DNA from 4 places in the Paenibacillus kribbensis genome. Region 2 is predicted to be linked to each of the others. Evidence: riboswitches for the same ligand, from Rfam matches in the RefSeq annotation. Region 2 holds a riboswitch; each other region holds the start of a gene.
What was found. Region 2 has a riboswitch for cyclic di-AMP ahead of B4V02_RS04965 (TrkH family potassium uptake protein). Riboswitches for the same ligand answer to the same signal wherever they lie in the genome.
Positions count from the first base shown of each region.

Region 1: it holds a riboswitch for cyclic di-AMP, as region 2 does, so the genes downstream of both, B4V02_RS24690 (C40 family peptidase) here and B4V02_RS04965 (TrkH family potassium uptake protein) in region 2, are expected to answer to the same signal.
Region 3: it holds a riboswitch for cyclic di-AMP, as region 2 does, so the genes downstream of both, B4V02_RS11610 (3D domain-containing protein) here and B4V02_RS04965 (TrkH family potassium uptake protein) in region 2, are expected to answer to the same signal.
Region 4: it holds a riboswitch for cyclic di-AMP, as region 2 does, so the genes downstream of both, B4V02_RS25080 (resuscitation-promoting factor) here and B4V02_RS04965 (TrkH family potassium uptake protein) in region 2, are expected to answer to the same signal.

Region 1 is NZ_CP020028.1:5,515,680-5,520,669, reverse strand. Features, by position in the region: gene motA (flagellar motor stator protein MotA) at 1-383, opposite strand, end outside; gene B4V02_RS24705 (hypothetical protein) at 571-864, shown strand; gene B4V02_RS24700 (4a-hydroxytetrahydrobiopterin dehydratase) at 979-1,278, shown strand; gene B4V02_RS24695 (GNAT family N-acetyltransferase) at 1,372-1,878, opposite strand; gene B4V02_RS24690 (C40 family peptidase) at 2,106-2,606, opposite strand; cyclic di-AMP (ydaO/yuaA leader) riboswitch at 2,612-2,749, opposite strand; gene B4V02_RS24685 (hypothetical protein) at 2,994-3,821, opposite strand; gene B4V02_RS24680 (M1 family metallopeptidase) at 3,833-4,990, opposite strand, start outside.
Region 2 is NZ_CP020028.1:1,080,135-1,085,124, forward strand. Features, by position in the region: gene uvrC (excinuclease ABC subunit UvrC) at 1-290, shown strand, start outside; gene B4V02_RS04955 (CPBP family intramembrane glutamic endopeptidase) at 259-1,989, opposite strand; cyclic di-AMP (ydaO/yuaA leader) riboswitch at 2,251-2,400, shown strand; gene B4V02_RS04965 (TrkH family potassium uptake protein) at 2,599-3,939, shown strand; gene B4V02_RS04970 (potassium channel family protein) at 3,958-4,635, shown strand; gene B4V02_RS04975 (LysR family transcriptional regulator) at 4,641-4,990, opposite strand, start outside.
Region 3 is NZ_CP020028.1:2,565,295-2,570,284, forward strand. Features, by position in the region: gene B4V02_RS11600 (ABC transporter substrate-binding protein/permease) at 1-1,329, shown strand, start outside; gene B4V02_RS11605 (amino acid ABC transporter ATP-binding protein) at 1,316-2,038, shown strand; cyclic di-AMP (ydaO/yuaA leader) riboswitch at 2,308-2,481, shown strand; gene B4V02_RS11610 (3D domain-containing protein) at 2,489-3,154, shown strand; gene B4V02_RS11615 (polysaccharide deacetylase family protein) at 3,352-4,158, opposite strand; gene B4V02_RS11620 (NADH:flavin oxidoreductase/NADH oxidase) at 4,469-4,990, shown strand, end outside.
Region 4 is NZ_CP020028.1:5,624,049-5,629,038, forward strand. Features, by position in the region: gene rsmA (16S rRNA (adenine(1518)-N(6)/adenine(1519)-N(6))-dimethyltransferase RsmA) at 1-583, opposite strand, end outside; gene rnmV (ribonuclease M5) at 591-1,136, opposite strand; gene B4V02_RS25080 (resuscitation-promoting factor) at 1,284-2,432, opposite strand; cyclic di-AMP (ydaO/yuaA leader) riboswitch at 2,707-2,908, opposite strand; gene B4V02_RS25085 (TatD family hydrolase) at 3,110-3,880, opposite strand; gene B4V02_RS25090 (HD domain-containing protein) at 3,923-4,990, opposite strand, start outside.

The DNA.
Region 1 (4,990 bases), 1.3 Mb from region 2:
TCGCGTACGAACTCCTGATCATTACCATCGATAATCATACGCATACCGCCGCGCATAAAGGGATCGTCGATCTCTTCGACCTTGGATTCCAACGCGAGCAGACCTTCACGACGGGTAATGGATGCCCATTCGGTAAATGTAGTGATAAGCTCCTTGCGATCCAGCAATTTCTGCTGGGTGAAAATAATTTTAAACAGCTTTGGCACCCGTTTCATGTCGTCCATCGGAAACGCCATGAATATACTTGCTGCTGTTCCGACAAAAATAATCATGTAAGCAGCGGGATTGTTGACCAAGTTGACGACTGGCGCGCCCTTCAGGATCATCCCGACGACCAGTGACAAAAGCCCGAGCACAAGTCCAATAATGGTTGTAATTTGCATGATACACCTCATCCATGAGAATAGATTTTGAATCCTTTCATGCCGCCGGGGTCGTCCTTGCCCCAAGCGTGTCATTATGAGACGGATTATAATATTTATCGACAAAACTCCCTTTTTTGTTAAGTACGAATTTCCGGTATAATAAGGTGATTATGTATTGCATGGCGGAACAATTGGAGGAAACGGCATGGGAGTGAAGCATGGGCGGGAGTATGAACAAATTTTGAACGAATTGACAGAGGCTGTAGGCCGCATTCCAGACAGCTATGAATTTTTCGAAATGGAAGCAGAAGATTGGGACAGGCTGGACCCGGCGGGACGTCAGGAGGTCAACGAGGCGTTGGCGGAGGATTTGTTTTATGCGCTGGGTACAGAGCCTGTCATTACTGTGGGCAGCGGCGTTGTGATCTATGAGCCAGAGCAGCACCGGATCTATGTTCTCATTGGAGATGAGGAGCTAACGTCGGTCCCTTTAATCTGAAGGCCATCTTATGGATTTATCAACGGGGCCGTGGTAATATGTACACCACTATATTGTAGTTTTGGCCGCATAAGCGGCTGAAAGGCTTCCGTATAAATGGGGAGGAGTCGTAATATGCCTTTTACACAAGAAGAGATTGAAGCACATCTGGAGAAATTGGAGGGCTGGGAACTGGAGGAAGGACGTTGGATCGTTCGGAAATATAATTTTTCCAGTTTTATGAAAGGGATTGCATTCGTGGATGAGGTTGCTGCTATATCTGAAGCATTCAATCATCATCCGTTTATTACGATTGATTACAAGACCGTGACTTTGCGTTTGACCTCATGGGATGATGGCGGTATTATGGCCGTGGATATTAAGGAAGCCCAACAATATAATGAAGCTTTTGAGAAAATGCGTAGCAGTCATTAAGCATGCAGTCATTAAGTCAGTAATGATCTGCTGGATGATGATAAAAGCGCCTTCGCTATACAACAGAGAAGTTGTATGCCGAAGGCGCTTTTATCATAGAGCCTGGCTCTGGTGGTCGGGCTGATATACCATACAATAAAATGGCTTTTTGCCATCCGGAGTCAGTCGTTCATAGGTATCTGTAAGCTCAAATCCAGCTGCCTTGTAGGCCCGGATGGCGCGCTCATTCCAGGTGAGCACCTCCAGATCAATTTCATTCTGCGGATTGCGCCGTCTGGCTTCCTCAGCAATCGCACGGACAAAATCGGAACCCCTGCCTTGTCCGCATCTGTCGGGATGCATTCCAAGACCCAGCCGGGTTACACCAACCATAGGGAAATATTGCGCAAATCCCGTCAGCTTGCCCTCCTCATCCAATACGGCAACATATTGCTCTTGGCGAAGTGTGGGATTCCCAAATTCGACTTCCAGCGCCTTCATTTGTTCCCAGGGCAGCCAGCCGTAGATATTGTAGGGTGGATCATAGCGCCATTCACAGATTGCAGCTGCCTGATGCTCGTCCATCGGTACGATCCGAAAGTTAGATATTGAGGCAGGCATGTCTTCACATCCTCCTTTTACAGGTACTTAAACTGTTAACAACAGATTGTAGACAAGTTACAGAGGAATGGCAAGCGTGTTTACTTTCTCGTTCGCTAAAATTGAAACCTTTTGAGATGTCAGTTCGTTAGTAATCATAATCATTGCTGATGTTGGGGACATAAAAAACCGCAATTCGATTCCGGCCAGAATCAAATTGCGGCTAAGGTTAGCTTGCTATGCGTCAGTTATTCTACATTGTCGTCATCAGGAGTTTCAGAAGCTACGGCGTGGTAAGCGTCAGTGCTCATGATTCTTTTTGCACCGACATAACGGTTAGCATAATAATTTTCGTTCAGTGAGCTAACTACTACACCACGTGAAGACGAGGAGTGAGCGAATTTCCCTTCACCTACGAAGATACCTACATGGGAAATGCCTCTTCCTGTTGTGTTAAAGAACACCAGATCTCCAGGTCTCATTTCATCGCGGGATACGGAAGATCCCATTTTGAATTGTGAACCAGATTGATGCGGCAGTTTAATTCCCAGTTTGTTAAATACATACATTGTGAAGCCGGAGCAATCGAATCCTTCGAGTGTAGTGCCTCCGCTTCTGTAGCTTGTTCCTTTGGCATCTTGGATGATCTGGTCCATCTTAGAGTCTGCATATGCACTGCCGCCACCGAATGTAAAAGATGTAAAGGCAATGGCAAGACCCATGGCTGCGATCGTTAGCTTCTTCTTCAAAAAAAATATACCCCTTCCAATGCCTGCGAGGTTAGCTTAAGGATTCGGTAGAAGGTTCCCCTATGACCACTCTGTTGCGAGATCAATTCACCCAAACTGGTTCCCCCGCTTCCCAGGTGCCAGGAATTAGGCTTAACTTATGATGTGCACCTTGGAGAGCGTATTCACTATAACGAGCTTTTGAGATAAAGGTTACAATAAAGATTACAAAGTTGTTACTATCAGTTCACTGCGACTATTGTAACAAAGTCCGCTGGCTTTGGCAAATGTTTCATCGCAAAAAGTTACAAAAAAAATCTGTCCCTGATATCTCAGGAACAGATTTTGTTAAAAGTATGCAGTTAGGTGCCGTTTGTGTAGGAATGAACAGAGATTTTTCGACAGAGCTCAGCTTCTGCTGGAAATATCGGTATGCCACAGCCGGTATTGAGAGCTGATGTGCCACAGTCTGACCAGACTGGTAACAAAATGATACGATTGCTGGAGAATGAGTGCCAGCATACCCGTCCAAATCATTGCTACGGTGCCGAATAGAGCGAAGACAAGCAGCACACAAGCACCCAGCAAAAATGATATGCCAATAGCTGGGACGATCTGGCGAAAAAAGGCGAGCAAGGACGACAGTATGGCGTGACCACCGACGGTGCCCAACTGCATGTACAGGATGCACTGCCGGATGAACCAGCCATATGCGATCCATCCGATGGCATATGGCAACATATGCAGAAGGTAAGAGGGAGATTGTAGCGCTCCTGCTACAATAGGGTAGAGCCTCGGCATCACCCAGATAGCGGGAAGCAGTAATAGTCCCAGCTCAATGATGTAATAAAGCAGCGATGACAAGCCATGGCGTTTCATTCCACGGAAGAAGGACAGGCTTTGCGGCTCGGTCGCATAGGTATGCAGACTTTGATATATTCCGGCTCTAATGAAGGGAGTGATCAGCATACGCAGCACCGTCGCTCCCAGTAGTACCCACAAGTATATATGCACTTCCCGGTTGTCCATGAGGGCAATTTGGCTTTCCATCCAGAACAAGGTCTTGCCCAACTCGTTATGCCCCTGATCGGGGTAGCGCAGCAGTAGCGGGATTACGGCGGATTGCACCAGCCTGTAGAGAAATATTCCCCACAGCAGCTGATACAGAAACAGAATAATGACAATATAAAATTGTATGCGCACAAGCGCCCAGCCTTCTTTTATAACCGTCCGCATCTATAGACACCTCACCATGACAGACTTCCAAGCAGTGTCTCCAACAGCTTGGTTACACTTATGCTCCAACGAGTTTGCTGCCTTTCGTTCAGTTCGGCCTTCAGGCTATTGTTGATATGCTTGTTCTCCAGCGCAATGGTATATAGCGGATCAACGGTCACGTATGAAACGGGAGAGGCGCTCTTGAGCCGATAAGTTGTGCTTTTACCCGCCCCGTCCCAGGCCTTGAATATCGTTGTCCCATCCTTGAAGGTAAATTGAACGGGGATTTTGGGATAATCCGCACCTTTTTTGCTCAGCGTCACGACCGCTTCATATCCTTTCTCCAGCTTGTGGTTCGTGATGCGATCCACCGAGAAGTCCGCCATCTGGCCGTCATATACATATTGTTCAAAATAGTGGCTCCATGAGCGTCCGGTGACTCTCTCAACGATACGTTGAAAATCCTGTGATGACGGATGTTTGAAACGGTACGTCTGGACGTAAGTGCGCATGATGCGATCCATTTTTTTTATTCCGACCTGACGTTCAATGCCCTGCAGTACCAGCTTTCCTCGAGAGTAGGCATTCTGCCCATACGCTGCAGAGGAGCCATACTTCCATGACTCGCGGTTTAGCGGTTGAGGAGATGCTATCTGGCCTGATTGTAGCGGCAAGTTGGGGGTGAGCCCGTATTCCTGCTCCATAAGTCGTTCCTCTGCATAGGAGGTGAAGCCTTCATCCAGCCACGGTTCCTCAAATTCATTATTGGCTACCATCCCGTAGAAATATTGATGTCCAATTTCGTGAACTAATGTCCGCTCCAGGTTATAGCCGGGGTTCAGGTTATCTGCGGCGGCGGCCGTGATCAGTGTCGGATATTCCATACCTCCGGCGCCATTGCCTGTTTTGGGTGGAACCACGATGGACAGGGTGGAGTATGGATAAGGCCCGTACCATTTGCTGTAATACGAAAGGGCGGCTTTGACTGCGCTCAAATAGCGTCCCTTGAGTTCCTTGTGCGACGGGTCGAGATACAGCTTGATTTTGACACCGGGGACTTCAGCAGAAGAAAAGGGTTCTTCTACGGTTACAAAGTTGGGTGAAGCGGCCCAGGCAAAATCGTGCACGTCATCGGCATAAAATTGATATATTTTCTGTCCATTTTGTCGGACTGCTCCGCGAGTGGG
Region 2 (4,990 bases):
CTGTGAAATTGGCTCGTAATAGCGAAGAATTTTATCTGCTGCAACGAATTCAGGACGAGGTTCACCGTTTTGCGATTACCTTCCACCGGGAGCAACGCGGCAAGTCCATGATAACGTCCCGTCTGGATTCCATTCCGGGCATTGGCGAGAAGCGGCGCAAGCTGCTGCTTAAGCATTTTGGGTCCCTCAGAAAAATAAGAGAGGCCAGCGTCGAAGACTTCCGGCCTCTCTCTATTGGTGATAAGCTTGCGCGTCAGATTATAGCTGCCCTTCGGGAGGAGGAGTCGTAGTATACGGCTCCTCTTTTTTAATAGGCTCAAACATGATTCGATTAGGCTTTTTTGGACTAAACCAGTAAAAAACGTAACCCACAATGGCTGGAAGTAAGATCCAGAACAAACCTGCGCTCAGGTTCACGGTATCTCCCAAACTCATCACACTAAAGCCCATGAGAATGCTGTCAAAAATAACGTGGCTGAACATGGCAGCGATAAAGCCGTAACGCAGGAACACAAAGCTGAACAGCAATCCGAGGAAGGTCAGCTCAATAGGTCTGGAAATCACCGGATAGATCGGATACAGTGTGTGCCCCAGTGCCCATATAAGCGTGGTGATCAGGCAAGCGACAAAAGTGTTCCTCACTATTTTTTTCACCATCGGAATACCGAACAGACGGTATACGGCCTCCTCCCCAATACCAGCCATCCAGGCCATAATCGGCAATAACCATGGATAAGCCATATTGTAAGGAGATTGCGTGGCATCTGTTGTGGAGAACGTATTGAAGGTACGTTCCAGTACAAAGAACAAAATGGATTGTACTCCAAGTAAAATAAAGGCCCACAGGTAACCAACATACATACTGCGAAGCACATACAGCCCGTAGCCCGGCTCTTTGGCACGTGGCCATGCATTCAGTCCAACCTGACGCATAAGCCCGTCACCGCCGACCAGGGAGAAATAGAGTGCTACGGTCATAGCGAAGGAAACACCAACCTGGAAAACCATGAGAAATATAAGCATTCCCCGGCTGCCTGCTTCTGCTTGCAGTAAAGGCAGCATGTTCAAGGTCCCTGCCATAGTAGCAACAAAATACACAACGGACAAAACAATGCCGCGTACAAAGGAAGTGTGGCGTCGTGTGAGAGACGCGTAGACAATCGCGAGTACGGCCAATACGAAGGTAAACAAGGCATAACCCGCATAGGTCATCCAGTTGGCCCAGTAGGTTTGCTTTTTGACATAATCGGTATAGGACGATGGGGCAGAAAAGCTCTGTGTAAACGAGCGAACATCCCCATCTTCAAAAGTAAACGCCAGTGTAAGTACCGAGGAGCCGATTTGTTTTCCGTCCACGGTATACTTTAATCCACCCTCCCCTTCGTTGGTCACGAGCTTCAAGTCCGACGGCTTAAAGCCAAAGCGCTTGACCCATACAGAGGCTGCCTGCTCTTTTGCTTCAAGCGTCATGTCGCCCTCAGCCGCACGAACAAGCCTGCTGCGCGCTTGCTCATCCGTAGAAATATCGGCTTGTGCGTAATTGGTACTGGAGGTCATTCGTTTAAAGCTAACGACTTTGCCAGTCGATAAATCCACATGAATTTGCAATTTTCCCTTCGTGGAAGGATCTGGGATATCGACCCGAAAAGTTTCGTAAGGGTAGCTTTTTTTCCATGTACGGTCGTACTGTTGAAGCAGTTTTTCTCTGGATAAATAACCGTACAAATCCGTTTCAGCCTGATAGGTGACGACAGGCATTTCTGGCGGTGATTCTGTATAGCCCAGCTCGGAGCGAGCGAAGTCTAATGCGTGGTTAACCGCTTCTTGTTTGCTGATCGTCGCTGTGCTCATCAATGATTCTGGACTTGGATTGCTAAGCGAGGGAATCAGCAATTGAAAGATAAAAAAGCAAATCAGGCCAATCCCGCCCAACAAGCCTAATCTTTTGAAGTTGGCCGAGAGCACGACCGGTTTCCCGATAGGATTCATGAGTTTCCTCCTTAATCTGTAAATAAGTGCATCCATTAAAGATATCATACTGCACAGGTTCCCGCCAACACAGCTGTGATATTCATGAAAATGGAGTGAAAGCACCCTAAAGTTTCAATAAAATAAGATAAACTGCGATTAAACGCTGCCTATTCGCAAAATAAAGCCAAATTAACGTTTTTTAGACAAAATCGGTTTTGTGATCTGGATACAGAAGGATTATAATCTTGAGGCAATGCCTATAAAATCAATAGGTAACGCCATACATTTGAGCCGAATTTCCATAGGAAAACGGGGGAACCATTGTTACTGGGGTGAATTTTACAGCCGGTCTCGTACTGGACGTGTGAATAGGGCATACTGTGCTGCCCGAATCCGTCAGCTAACCTCGTAGGCTGTGACAGGGACCCAGTCAGGCACTCGGTTTTCCGGTGTCTTTTTTTGTGTATAAGTGTGAAAATAAAAGTTTGCTGAGTTAAGGACGCTGCGCGGTCCATTTGATCTTCCGATCGCTAACGCTTCTCCAGATTTAAATGGACCGCGTAGCGGGCTTACACCGTATTAAATCACTGTTTTTATAGTTTTAAGGAGTAGGAGAAGTGATGATTCATGAACCCCAATGCCGGCTGGCTTCGGCTTTCTCCACCGCGGATATTTGTTGCGGGCTTTGCCGTTATCATACTTATAGGTAGTTTATTGTTAATGCTGCCGATTTCCAATACAACGGGGAAGCCGCTTGCGTTTATAGACGCTTTGTTTACAGCGGCTTCCGCGACCTGTGTCACAGGACTTGTCGTTAAGGACACGGGGACTTTTTTTACAACCTTCGGTCAGGTGGTGATCGCTGCGCTCATTCAGGTCGGCGGTCTCGGTTTTATGACCATGGCAACCCTGATCGCGCTGGTGTTCAAGCGTCGCATCTCCTTGCGGGAGCGTCTCATTTTGCAGGAGGCGATGAATCAGACCTCTGTAGAGGGGATCATCGGCTTGATCCGTAAGGTGTTATTGTATTCACTGGTCATTGAGGGCGTGTGCGCTACGATATTTGCGGTTCGCTGGTCCTTTGACATGCCTGTAGGCAGGGCGATTTATTTTGGAATCTGGCATGCGATTTCCATGTTTAACAATGCTGGTTTCGATTTATTCGGTCACTTTCGCAGCCTGACAGGTTATGTATATGATCCCGTCGTTAATTTTACCGCTATGTTTTTGATTATCTCGGGAGGCATCGGCTTTGTGGTGATGTCGGATCTGGCAGAATATCGCAAACGTCAGAGACTGACCTTGCATACCAAGGTGGTACTTAGCATGACGGCTGCACTGATTGTAGTCGGTAGCCTTGTCATCTTTGTTTTCGAGTTTACGAATCCAAACACATTAGGCTCGCTCGATTGGGGAGGCAAGCTGCTGGGATCTTTATTCCAGTCGGTAACCCCTCGTACCGCTGGTGCTAATACGCTGGATATCGCAAGCCTGCGGCAGGCTACGCAGTTTTTCATCATTATACTGATGTTCATAGGGGCTTCCCCTGGCTCCACTGGTGGCGGGATTAAAACGACAACGTTCGCGCTACTCGTTGGAGCGGTGTTTTCTATGCTGCGAGGTCGGGAAGATATTGTATTGTTCAAGTATCGGCTTGCGCAAGCACGAATTTACAAGGCTTTGACCATTACTCTGTTGGGACTGTTGTTCGTGATTGGGGTAACGATGATTTTGTCTGCCACCGAAGATCATCATTTTCTGATGATTTTGTTTGAAACGGTGTCTGCCTTTGGAACGGTGGGATTGTCGATGGGGCTTACACCTGATTTGACCGTTGTTGGCAAGCTGGTGATTACTCTGACGATGTTTGCAGGTAGACTCGGACCGCTCACGCTGGCTTATGCACTTGGCCCCAAAAAGGGTAAGGAATTATATCGGCATCCGGAAGGCAAAATGATTATAGGATAGGGGAGTTTTCGAGTAGATATGAAAACGCAGCAGTTTGTAGTTATTGGCTTGGGACGGTTTGGCTCAAGCCTGGCTTTGCAATTGGTGGATATGGGGTGCGAGGTACTTGGCATCGACCGCAATGAGGACGTTGTAGACAGCATGAGTGAGCTGCTGACGCATACTGTTGTAGCGGATGCTACCGATGAGGATTCGTTGCGGTCGCTAGGTATCCGTAATTTCGATTGCGGTATTGTTGCTATTGGGGATGACATTCAGGTAAGCATTCTAACCACCATTTTGCTGAAAGAGCTGGGTGTAAAAAAAGTCGTAGCCAAAGCGATATCTGTGCTGCACGGACGGGCATTGGAAAAGCTCGGTGTGGACCGTGTCATTTATCCTGAACGGGATATGGGAATACGGGTGGCCCATCAGCTGGTTACGCCTAATTTGCTCGACTATTTGGAGCTATCCAAGGAATACAGCATTGTGGAACTAAATGTACCCGCATGCCTCAATGGCAAAACGTTATCAGAGCTGAATGCCCGTACCCGCTTTGGCTGCAGTATCGTGGCTCTTCATACGGCGAACGGTATTCTCATTGCGCCAACGGCTATGGATCGGCTAAAAGCGGACGATATTATGGTCATCATCGGTTCCAATGACAATATCGCCCGCTTCGAGGATGAGGTCGTTAACGTCAATGAAGAAGGCTAACCGTGCTACACCATACGATAGCCGGCAAACGACGCGCGTGTTTCGCTAATCCAGCTTCGCGCTGTCGAGCTGAGATCTGCCGTCTCTGAATAAATGAGAGACGTCGTTCGGCGTGTCTCCTTCAAGTCCGGTAAGAACAGCGCAGTGAGTCCATTATCCCGCAGCAGTTCGCTGCGCAAATAGGATTTGGGCAGTAACGCAGAAGCCTTACAGGTTGGAAGCAGGCGAACAATGGCCTCGAAGGAGTCGATTTCCATCCGGATATCGGGCATGATGCCGCTGCGCTGGAACAAATCATCTGTCAAGCTGCGATACCAGGTTCCTTTGGAGAAAATAATCATTGGCAAACCCTGCA
Region 3 (4,990 bases), 1.5 Mb from region 2:
TTTCCACCGTATGAGTTTCATAAAGTCATTAACGGTAAGGATACCATTGTTGGGTTCGATGTTGAAATCGCCAAGGAAATCGCCAAGGATCTGGGTGCGGAGATGGTCCCCGAGGACATGAGCTTCGACTCCTTGCTGCCTGCCCTGCAAAGTGGTCGCGTAGACTTGGTGCTGTCCGGTATGACACCAACGGATGAACGCAGAAAGAGCATTGATTTTTCCGACGTATACTACCGCTCCAAGCAAGTCATAATGGTACGCCCGGAGGATAAGGACAAATATCCGACGATGGCGGCTCTGAAAGGCGAGAAGCTCGGCGCGCAAAAGGGCAGTATCCAGGAAGAAATCGCTCAAAAAGTGCCCAATGCCTCTGTAACCTCGCTGGATAAAATATCCGACCTGGTGCTTCAGCTGCGGACAAATCGTATCAACGCTGTCGTGATTGAGGATACAGTTGCCAAAGGATACACACTGGACGGTACTGTAACGCTTGCCAAGGCGGTGCCTGAGGATGAGGGAGCAGAGACAGCCGTAGGTATTCGCAAGGGGAATACAGAACTGCTAGCCTCTGTAAATAAAACGCTCGCTCGCTTGAAAGCAGATGGTTCTATTGAGAAGTTTTCGACAGAAGCGAGTGCCCTGTCTGCCGATCGTCAGATTTCTTCCAATAGTATTGTTGATATTTTTTGGAAATATCGCAGCTTATACGCTACAGGAATTGGCTACACGCTGTTGCTGTCTGCGCTCGGAGTACTGTTCGGATTTGTCATTGGTTTGATTATATCCTTGCTGCGAATGAGCGGTATACGTATTATTGAGTGGTTGGGGACGACTTACGTTGAGGTACTGCGTGGTACACCTATGCTGGTGCAGCTCATGATCATCCACTACGGGGTTGCTCTGACGCTGGGTGTCAATTTTACGCCACTCCAGTCCGGTATAATTACGTTGTCACTGAATAGCTCGGCATACTTGGCTGAAATTTTCCGTGCAGGTATCCAGGCGGTAGACCGTGGTCAGATGGAAGCTGCCCGCTCGCTCGGTATGGGACGGGGCAAAGCTATGCGTCATGTTATTTTACCGCAAGCCTTTAAGTCTATTTTGCCTGCAATCGGTAATGAATTTATTACGATTATTAAAGAATCGTCCATTATTTCCACTATAGGTATGGTGGATATTATGTATCAGGCCCAGGTCATCAAGAATATTACCTACGAAGGATTAAGTCCGTTCTTAATCGCGGCCGCTATTTATTTTGTAATGACATTCAGCTTGTCCAAGCTGCTGGGTTTATGGGAAAGGAAGTTGAGAGCCAGTGATCACCGTTAAGCAACTGCGTAAATCGTTCGGCAAAAACGAAATTTTAAAGGGAATTGATATAGAAATCGCCAAGGGGGAAGTTGTCGTTATCATCGGTCCCAGTGGTTCGGGAAAAAGTACGTTTTTGCGTTGTATGAATCTGCTGGAGCAGCCGACAGACGGCGAGATTTTGTTTGAGGGCGAGCCGATAACGGCCCGTGGCCATAACATTAATGCGACTCGGGAGAAAATGGGCATGGTGTTTCAGCATTTTAACCTGTTCCCGCATAAAACAGTGCTGCAAAACCTGACACTCGCACCAATACAGGTTAAAGGTCAGTCCAACAAGGAAGCAGAGAAAATTGCGTTGGAGCTCCTGCGTACCGTTGGGCTTGAGGATAAGAAGAATACCTATCCGAACCAGCTTTCCGGCGGTCAAAAGCAACGGATTGCGATTGCACGCGCTTTGGCGATGCAGCCGCACGTGATGCTGTTCGATGAGCCTACTTCTGCTTTGGACCCTGAAATGGTTGGGGAAGTTCTCGATGTAATGAAAAAGCTCGCTGAAGGCGGCATGACGATGGTGATTGTCACACATGAAATGGGTTTTGCACGTGAGGTAGGGGATCGGATCATCTTTATGGATAAGGGCCAAATCGTGGAGCAAGGGACACCAGAACAGGTTTTTGGTACGCCAAGCCATGAACGCACCCGAGATTTTCTTGCCAAAGTATTGTAACGAATTGATTCATTAAGTTATAAAGCAACCCCTCCGCAGTCAATAGGGTCTTGACCACAGTCCTATGTCTGACAGGAGGGATTTTTCTTTTTCTGTCACTATTTCCCCATATTTTCGTAATAGATACCGATTTCATAGTGACAAAATTGTAATGAATATAGTATGATGTTCAAGGTTCCCAACATTTTCATGCAGATAAGGTTACAAAATTGTGATATTATGCAGTAAGCCAAAACTTGCCGGGCCAGCATAAAGCTCATGATATACGCCGAATGCTTGGACCAAAACTATGGGAAGTGCGGGGGACGTAACAACGGCAGTCATTCCGATTCGTCATAAGACGGATAGGATTGGAAGCTGCCTAGGGGTGAATTGCACAAGCATAGGGCTTCTCCTGAGTCCGAATCCGACAGCTAACTTCGCAGGCATAACAGAGGAGGTACATATCTTTTGAAACATCTGAAACGTATTGGACAAACCATGAAATTTGCGGTGCTTGCCGCAGCTATTGCAGGGCTGGCACAAACAGCCGGAGTAGCGAATGCCGCTTCGCTACATACCGCCAAAGAGGGCGATACCTTCTTCTTGCTTGCTCAACGTTATGGAGTATCGGTAGACGAACTGACGAAGGCAAACCCGAATATTGCCCCAGGCAACATATACGCAGGTCTGCAAATTATGGTGCCTGGTGACACAGGTGTGAAGGCTGCTTCGGATTCGAAGCCACAGCTTCTTAAGGAGACAGAACCAAATGAGGGTCCAACGATTAAAGCATGGGGCAAAACATTCAATTACAGTAAAGTAGTTGATGTTAAAGCTACAGCATATTCTGCCGCAGGTGATGAAAATGGCAAGTGGGGCGCGGTAGACTACTACGGCAATCCGCTTAAGCTAGGTACGATTGCGGTAGACCCGAACGTAATTCCGATGGGAACGAAGGTGCTAGTTACAGGGTATTCCCACCCCGGCCTGCCAGACCATTCTTTTGTGGCCGTCGCCCGCGATCAGGGCAGTGCCATTACAGGCAAGCGAATTGATATCTTTATTCCTGGCAGCAAATCATTTGTGAACGATTTTGGCTTTCAAAATGTGAAATTATACGTTATTGATAAATAACATTAGCTAGAACACAGAGTAAACAAACATAATATATATTATGTAAACTTAATGCATAGATTGTACAATTTAATAAATGGGATCAGGTTTAAAACAGGCCCACACCTAAAAAGCTGTCTTGACTAGCAGAATGCATCTGCTAGCAGGACAGCTTTTTGGTTGAATCTAGTTCGGTGCTTGCTCCTTAAACAACCCCTTTATTTCCGTTCCGATGTGTGGAGCAGCCGGGGAACTGTAACGAATTTGTAGCCCTTGGCCTTCAGGGACTGAATTAGACCCGGAAGGGCCTGGACTGTGCCTTGCAGGTTGGAGCTTTGGCCTCCGCCTGCGTGCATTAAAATAATGGAGCCGGGCCCGGTAGCAGGGATCACATTGCGCTGGATTTGTTTTTTACTTAGTCCCTTCCAGTCGAGGGAGTCTACATTCCAATTGACAATCATGTAGCCATGGCGACGTGCCCACTGGATTTGAGGCTCCGTGATTTCGCCATATGGTGGACGAATCAGCTTGGGACGAAAACCGGCGCTGGCTTGTAAAATACGTTCTGTTTTCGTAATCTGATTGCGAAAGCGTTCTGGTGTAGCCTTCCTGAAATCCGGATGGGTATAAGAATGGTTCCCTATCGCATGACCTTCACGGATAATACGGCGGATGATACCCGGATGTCTCTCCGCGCGGTGACCTACGATAAAAAAGGTGGCCTTGATGCCGTTCGCGTGCAAAACATCCAAAACCTGTGGCGTATACCTGGAATCGGGTACATCATCAAAAGTTAAGGCAATTTGGCGGGTATGCGGGCCGCACATTTTAAAAATGTCGGCATGTTTTTTTCGCAGCATGCCTAAGGTAGGAGCTGTCCGGTCTGTACTTTGATGTACAGAAGAAGTAACTGCCGCTTCCTTGGGATGGTGCGCTCCGATGCTGGGAGGCACATCCGCGTGAACAGGAAAACTCGTAAATGCTAGTAACAGTGCCATACTTGGTAACACTCCTCTGTACGGCATATGTATTCCCCCTTTCCGTCCAGTGGTACGTGGTACCTAGTGGTGCTCTCAGCTATTATGCACCTGCCCTATTAAAATTATGCCGCTAAATCGGGTTAGGCTCATATGCAATGGGATGATAGCATATGATGATGGATATGAGTGAAGATGACGAAGCTAAACGTACATATTTTCTTAACCTGACTGAAAACAACAGCATTTTAGCAGGTTTTAGCCCGATAACGGATTCGGTATACTGTGACAACTGATGTATAATGGAGATGCAATTCATAATTGTACAGACATGGAATTGAAGGAAGGATGGATAAAAGTGACCGACTTGTTTACTTCTTATCAATTAAAGGGGCTGGCTTTAAAAAATCGGATTGTTATGCCCCCGATGTGCCAATACAGCGTGGAGGCCAAGGACGGAAAGCCGACGGATTGGCATCATGTCCATTACGTTAGCCGGGCGGTAGGCGGCACTGGACTCATTATTGTGGAAATGACAGCGGTTCACCCGGATGGACGCATTACGGATCGTGATTTGGGCATTTGGAGTGACGACCATATTCCTGCATATCGTAAAATTGTGGAGGAAGCTCACAAATACGGTGCCAAAATTGGAATTCAATTAGGCCATGCCGGTCGTAAGGCTGAGGATGCTGAGCAGCCTGTGGCTCCGTCCTCGATACCCTTTAGTGAGCGCTTTAAAGTACCGCACGCCTTGACGACAGTTGAAGCCAGGGAACTGGTTCAAGCTTACAAAGAAGGTGCGCGTCGCGCAGTGGAAGCCGGTTTTGACACGGTTGAGATTCATGGCGCTCATGGTTATCTGATCCATCAATTTCAT
Region 4 (4,990 bases), 1.2 Mb from region 2:
TATTCGGTACGATGCAGACCAACTCAGGCTCGCTATAATATTGCACTGCAATGCTCAGGCTGCCATAATCCTTCGTACCTGGAGACGCAGCCATACGCTCAGCCACTTCCTTTTGGATCATGACCACGATATTCTCCAGAGGAAGCTTGTCCTCCAGCAGCCTCATCAGAATCGGTGTAGTAACGTAGTACGGCAGATTAGCCACCACGCTCACTTTACTGACCCCTGCAAAATCAGAGGCGAACACCTCTTGCAAATCCAGCTTTAACACATCCCCGTGACGCACCTTCACATGCTCGTAAGGAGCCAGCACTTCCTCGAGAATAGGCAGCAGCCGCTGATCAATCTCAACAGCAGTTACGACCTTGGCCGATTGTGCCAGCTTTTCGGTCAAAGCACCAATTCCGGGACCGATCTCAAGTGCACCCTTGGTGTCATCCAATCCGGCAGCACTCACGATCTTGTTCAGAATATTTTGATCAATCAGAAAATTTTGTCCCAAACTCTTTTTGAACGAAAAACCGTGCCGTTGAATAATTTCCTTCGTACGGCGCGGTGTTGCTATATCTTGAATCCCTGTCATACGGATATCACAATCCTTCACTTTCGATTTGCGCCAGCGCACTGGCGAATTCCTCACGGCTGATCTGAAATACAGCGAGCCGTTTATGCAGCTGCTTTCCGTTGCAATAGCCAATACCCAGTATATTGCCGAGCGCCATACGGCGTGCAGCAGCATTTGGGTGGGTGATCAGTCCGGCGTCAATCAAATCCGCCCACTCAATCAGTGGATCGGCTCCTTCCACCGTCGTATGTACTCGTGCGAGAGCGTGTCTGATGGCCTCTGGTGAAGCATTCTCCACCCCAATATCTCCTTTACGCGTCGCTTCCGCCTCGGGTATAAAGGCCTGCTTGCAGCCGGGTACCTTGGAGGCGATAATTTTGCGGATGCGCTCTCCTGCATGATCGGGATCAGTCAAAATAATGACACCCCGCCGCTCCTGCGCCAATGCAATTTTGCGCAGCGTCATTTTATTAATGGCAGAGCCGCCAGTTTCTATTGTGTCCGCTTCAACAGCACGACGAATAGCCACTGTATCATCCCGACCCTCGACCACGATCACTTCCTTGATCATTTTACGTTTCCCTCCACTGCTACACAGCATGCTATATTTATCTTTCCCTGCTTTTGAAAACAAAATAAGAAGAGGATATCCTCTTCTTAGCATGGCATAACTATGATGTTAATACTATCGCATTGCCCTGAACATACACAAGCCGTTTTAGTTGATTTCAGGCTTTACCGGTCCGATTACATATACGGTTTTACCGTGCTTGCGACCAAATTGGTTAGCCCGGCTCAAACTCTCATAATACACATCGATTTTGTGGCCTTTAATGGCGCCACCGGTATCCTCCGCACGGCGGAAGCCCACCCCTTCAATGTACACCCACCAACCGATTGGAATGATGCTTGGATCGACAGCGATGGTCCGTCCTTCCGTGACACGTGTACCGGAAGCCGTACGTGTACCAATACCCGGCTCCTGTGAGGAATACGCCGTCATGGATACGTTCTGCAATACTTTACTGTATTTAAAATCTACACCAGCTTTACGGACAGCATTGCCCGAACTCACCCGAGTTGCCTTAACGGCATCTTCCGGACTGACAGAAGCAGCCAGAACGACCGGTTTTTTCTTCGTTCCTACCGCAATTATCTTATCCACACGCTTCTGTGCAACTTCCTTGTTGACCAGCTGCTTGGATACCAATTTTCCGTCATGGTATACCTTCTGAACGTGCTGGACGACAACACCTGATTTACCGCTTTGGAGGACCCGATTATCGCCCTTATAGAGACTCGGATCGGACGTTTTGATGACCTGATAAGGCACCTGTTTCTTCTGTTCGACCTGCTGTTTCTTCACGCGGACGATTTTTATGTCCATGTTAGACGAAACAGAAGCATCGAGCGCAGGGTAAACCTTGTCATTTGACGATAATTTATAGCCCGAAGTGCGAATGGCACCCTCTACTGTATTTTCTGTTGTGTACAGCTTTTTCGTCTCATTGCCTGAGGTCACTTTAACTTGATTGGCACGTTTGATGATTACGCGATCCCCATCCTGTATGGCTCCGTTCAGCGGCATAGAAATCGTATCATGCGGCTGCAGTGAGATGGAATGCTCATTGAGCAAATCCTGGAGCTTGGATTCCCGGGTTTCTACCGCAGATGCCTTACCATTGATGACAAAAAAGACCTGTTTCTTGGATTGAGTGTACACCAGAATTGAAATCATAATCGTTAGTGCAATTAGAAAAATAGCGACCAAAGCAGCCTGGCGCACATTTTCCTTCTTCCAACGTAATACGTAAGACATGCTGGATGAGCGTGACTCATGGGTCTCCTCTTTTTGGAAAATGCCCATTTCCTCCGTCCTCCTTACATAGCCCGCCGTCTAGAGTAAGACATAGTTGAGATTTGACGTGACTATAACAGATTTTCTACAAGACAAGCCCGTAATGCGACTGTCCTGCACCATGTACCCGTCTTCGCGGCATGCTGTCCTCCCCTGTTTAACCACAGTATGATGACAGATTTTCTTTTATTCACAAACAAAAAAAGCCAGAGAAAGAGACTAGAGAGCTCTTTCGTGGCTTCCAGCATGTAGTGAATATGCGGAAAAATCATGCACGAGATGGCTTCTCTCTTGTTTACGCTTACGGGGTTAGCTGTCGGGTTCGGACGTAGAGAGTCGCCCTAGCTTGGGTCAACCGCTCATGGCGGTCGCCTTCACATTCACCCCGAAGACCCAGAAAGAAATCGAAATATGGCTTGACGGACTTGCAGTAAGCCATACCGGTTCCCCCGTTCCCTGTAAAAGGGACTCAGCGAGACTGGTTCATGAAATGACTTGTTGGAGTTTACATTAAATCAACAATTCACTGAAAAGATGATATCCTGTTTCTATGCATGTTGTAAAGCGGGTTTCAAGTACATTTTCCAAAATATTCGGTTAAAATATTGTAATATTCTCGAGTTTCCTGCAACAAATTCATGATTAGCTCCGTCTATCTCATTATTTTGGTTGGTTTCTTCTCTTTCTCATCTGATGTCAAATCGTTCCAAGGCATTTTGGGTCGTTATGGACACCAATTCCTCCACTGTGATCCCCTTGATTTGGGCGGCAGCCTCTGCCACCAGTCTCACATGTGCAGCCTCATTTCGTTTTCCACGAAATGGATGAGGTGTCAGATAAGGTGCGTCCGTTTCAATGAGCAGACGATCCATCGGAACCTGTGCAAGCACCTCTTTGGGCTGCTTTGCATTTTTGAACGTAATTGGCCCACCGAAGGAAAGGTGAAAGCCCATATCCAGCACCATTTTAGCTGTCTCCCAGCTTCCGGAGAAGGAGTGCATGACTCCGCCAACCTCGCTCGCTTTTTCCTCGCGTAAAATCTTAATAATATCTTCATGCGCATCCCGGTTATGGACAACAATGGGCATATTCAGCTCCCGAGCCAGACCAATTTGATTCCGAAGTACCCGGTGCTGTACATCCTTCGGTGATGTATCCCAATAGTAATCCAGACCAATCTCCCCGATGGCTACAACTTTTTTGTGACTGCATAACGATGCAATCCACTCCAGGTCGCCCTCCTGCATCGTAATGGCATCTACAGGATGCCATCCGACTGCCGCATACATAAAATCATACGTCTCGGCCAATTTCATCGTGGATGGAATCGTCTCACGATTAAATCCGATATTAATCATCCGGGTTACTCCCGATTCGACAGCACGCGCTATAACTTCTTCACGGTCTTCGTCAAATTGCGGCGCATCCAAGTGAGTATGAGTGTCGAATAATTCCAAGTTACTGATCTCCTTTTTTTACTTTCATTGTTATACAGTTGTCTATTGTTTGACAAAATAATTCCTTATTTCGGCAGGAAGCCTGTCTTTTACCCCATTCAATTTATTTTGGGGATAATACATATGATATTTCCCTCGGTGAATGCCACTAATTGAGCGCACAATTTCCGAAACTTCAGAAATCTCTCTCACCTCACCCTGACGTCCAAGCAGTAGAATCTGATTGTCCGTCGAGCCACCCTTCCGAAACACATCATAAGGAAGATCGGTTGGAAAATCAATTTCAAGATCATATTCCGGGTGCAGACCAGCTTCAGCCAAAGCTCCTCGAATACTGTCAATGGTATCTGTATCCATATTATCAATCTCTACATATTTATACAATTTACGATCCATAAAACGAGTGCTCAGATCGCTTAAAATGTCGTCCTTTTCTCGTTTCCACTGGCCAAATACCGTCTGAATCAGAGACTCGTCGAGCATCAGATATTGTTCTACTGTAAGGTCTCCCTTCAGAAGGTCCGGAAGCGGGTCCAACAGAAAACCAAACTCATATCCGTTTTTAAACAATTCCTTCGCCCGCTTAAAAATTTTGCGCAAAAGGATTTCCGAGCTGCGTGTTACAGGATGAAAATAAATTTGCCAATACATCTGATAGCGTGACATCAAATAATCCTCTACCGCATGCATGCCAGACTCCTTTACGACGATTCTCCCATTATGTGGACGCAGCAACCGCAAAATACGATCCAAGTCAATGGTGCCGTAGTTGACACCTGTCGAATGAGCATCCCGCAGCAGATAATCCATACGATCGGCATCCAGCGGACTGGTTACCAAATTGACAACGATTGGCTTGTCATACGTTTTGGCAATGACCGCAGCCACCTTTTGTGGAAGCTCCTCATCGACCTGCCGCAGCACGGCGTTGATCTTCGTATCCCCCAGTACAATGCGACACGTCCAGTCCTCATGGTTCATATGAAAGGCTTCTTCTATGGAATGGGAAAATGGACCGTGTCCCACATCATGCAGCAAAGCGGCGCACAGAGCAACCAGCCTTTCCTCCTTTGGCCAATCGGGAAAATCCCCGCGTTCAAATTGGGAAAT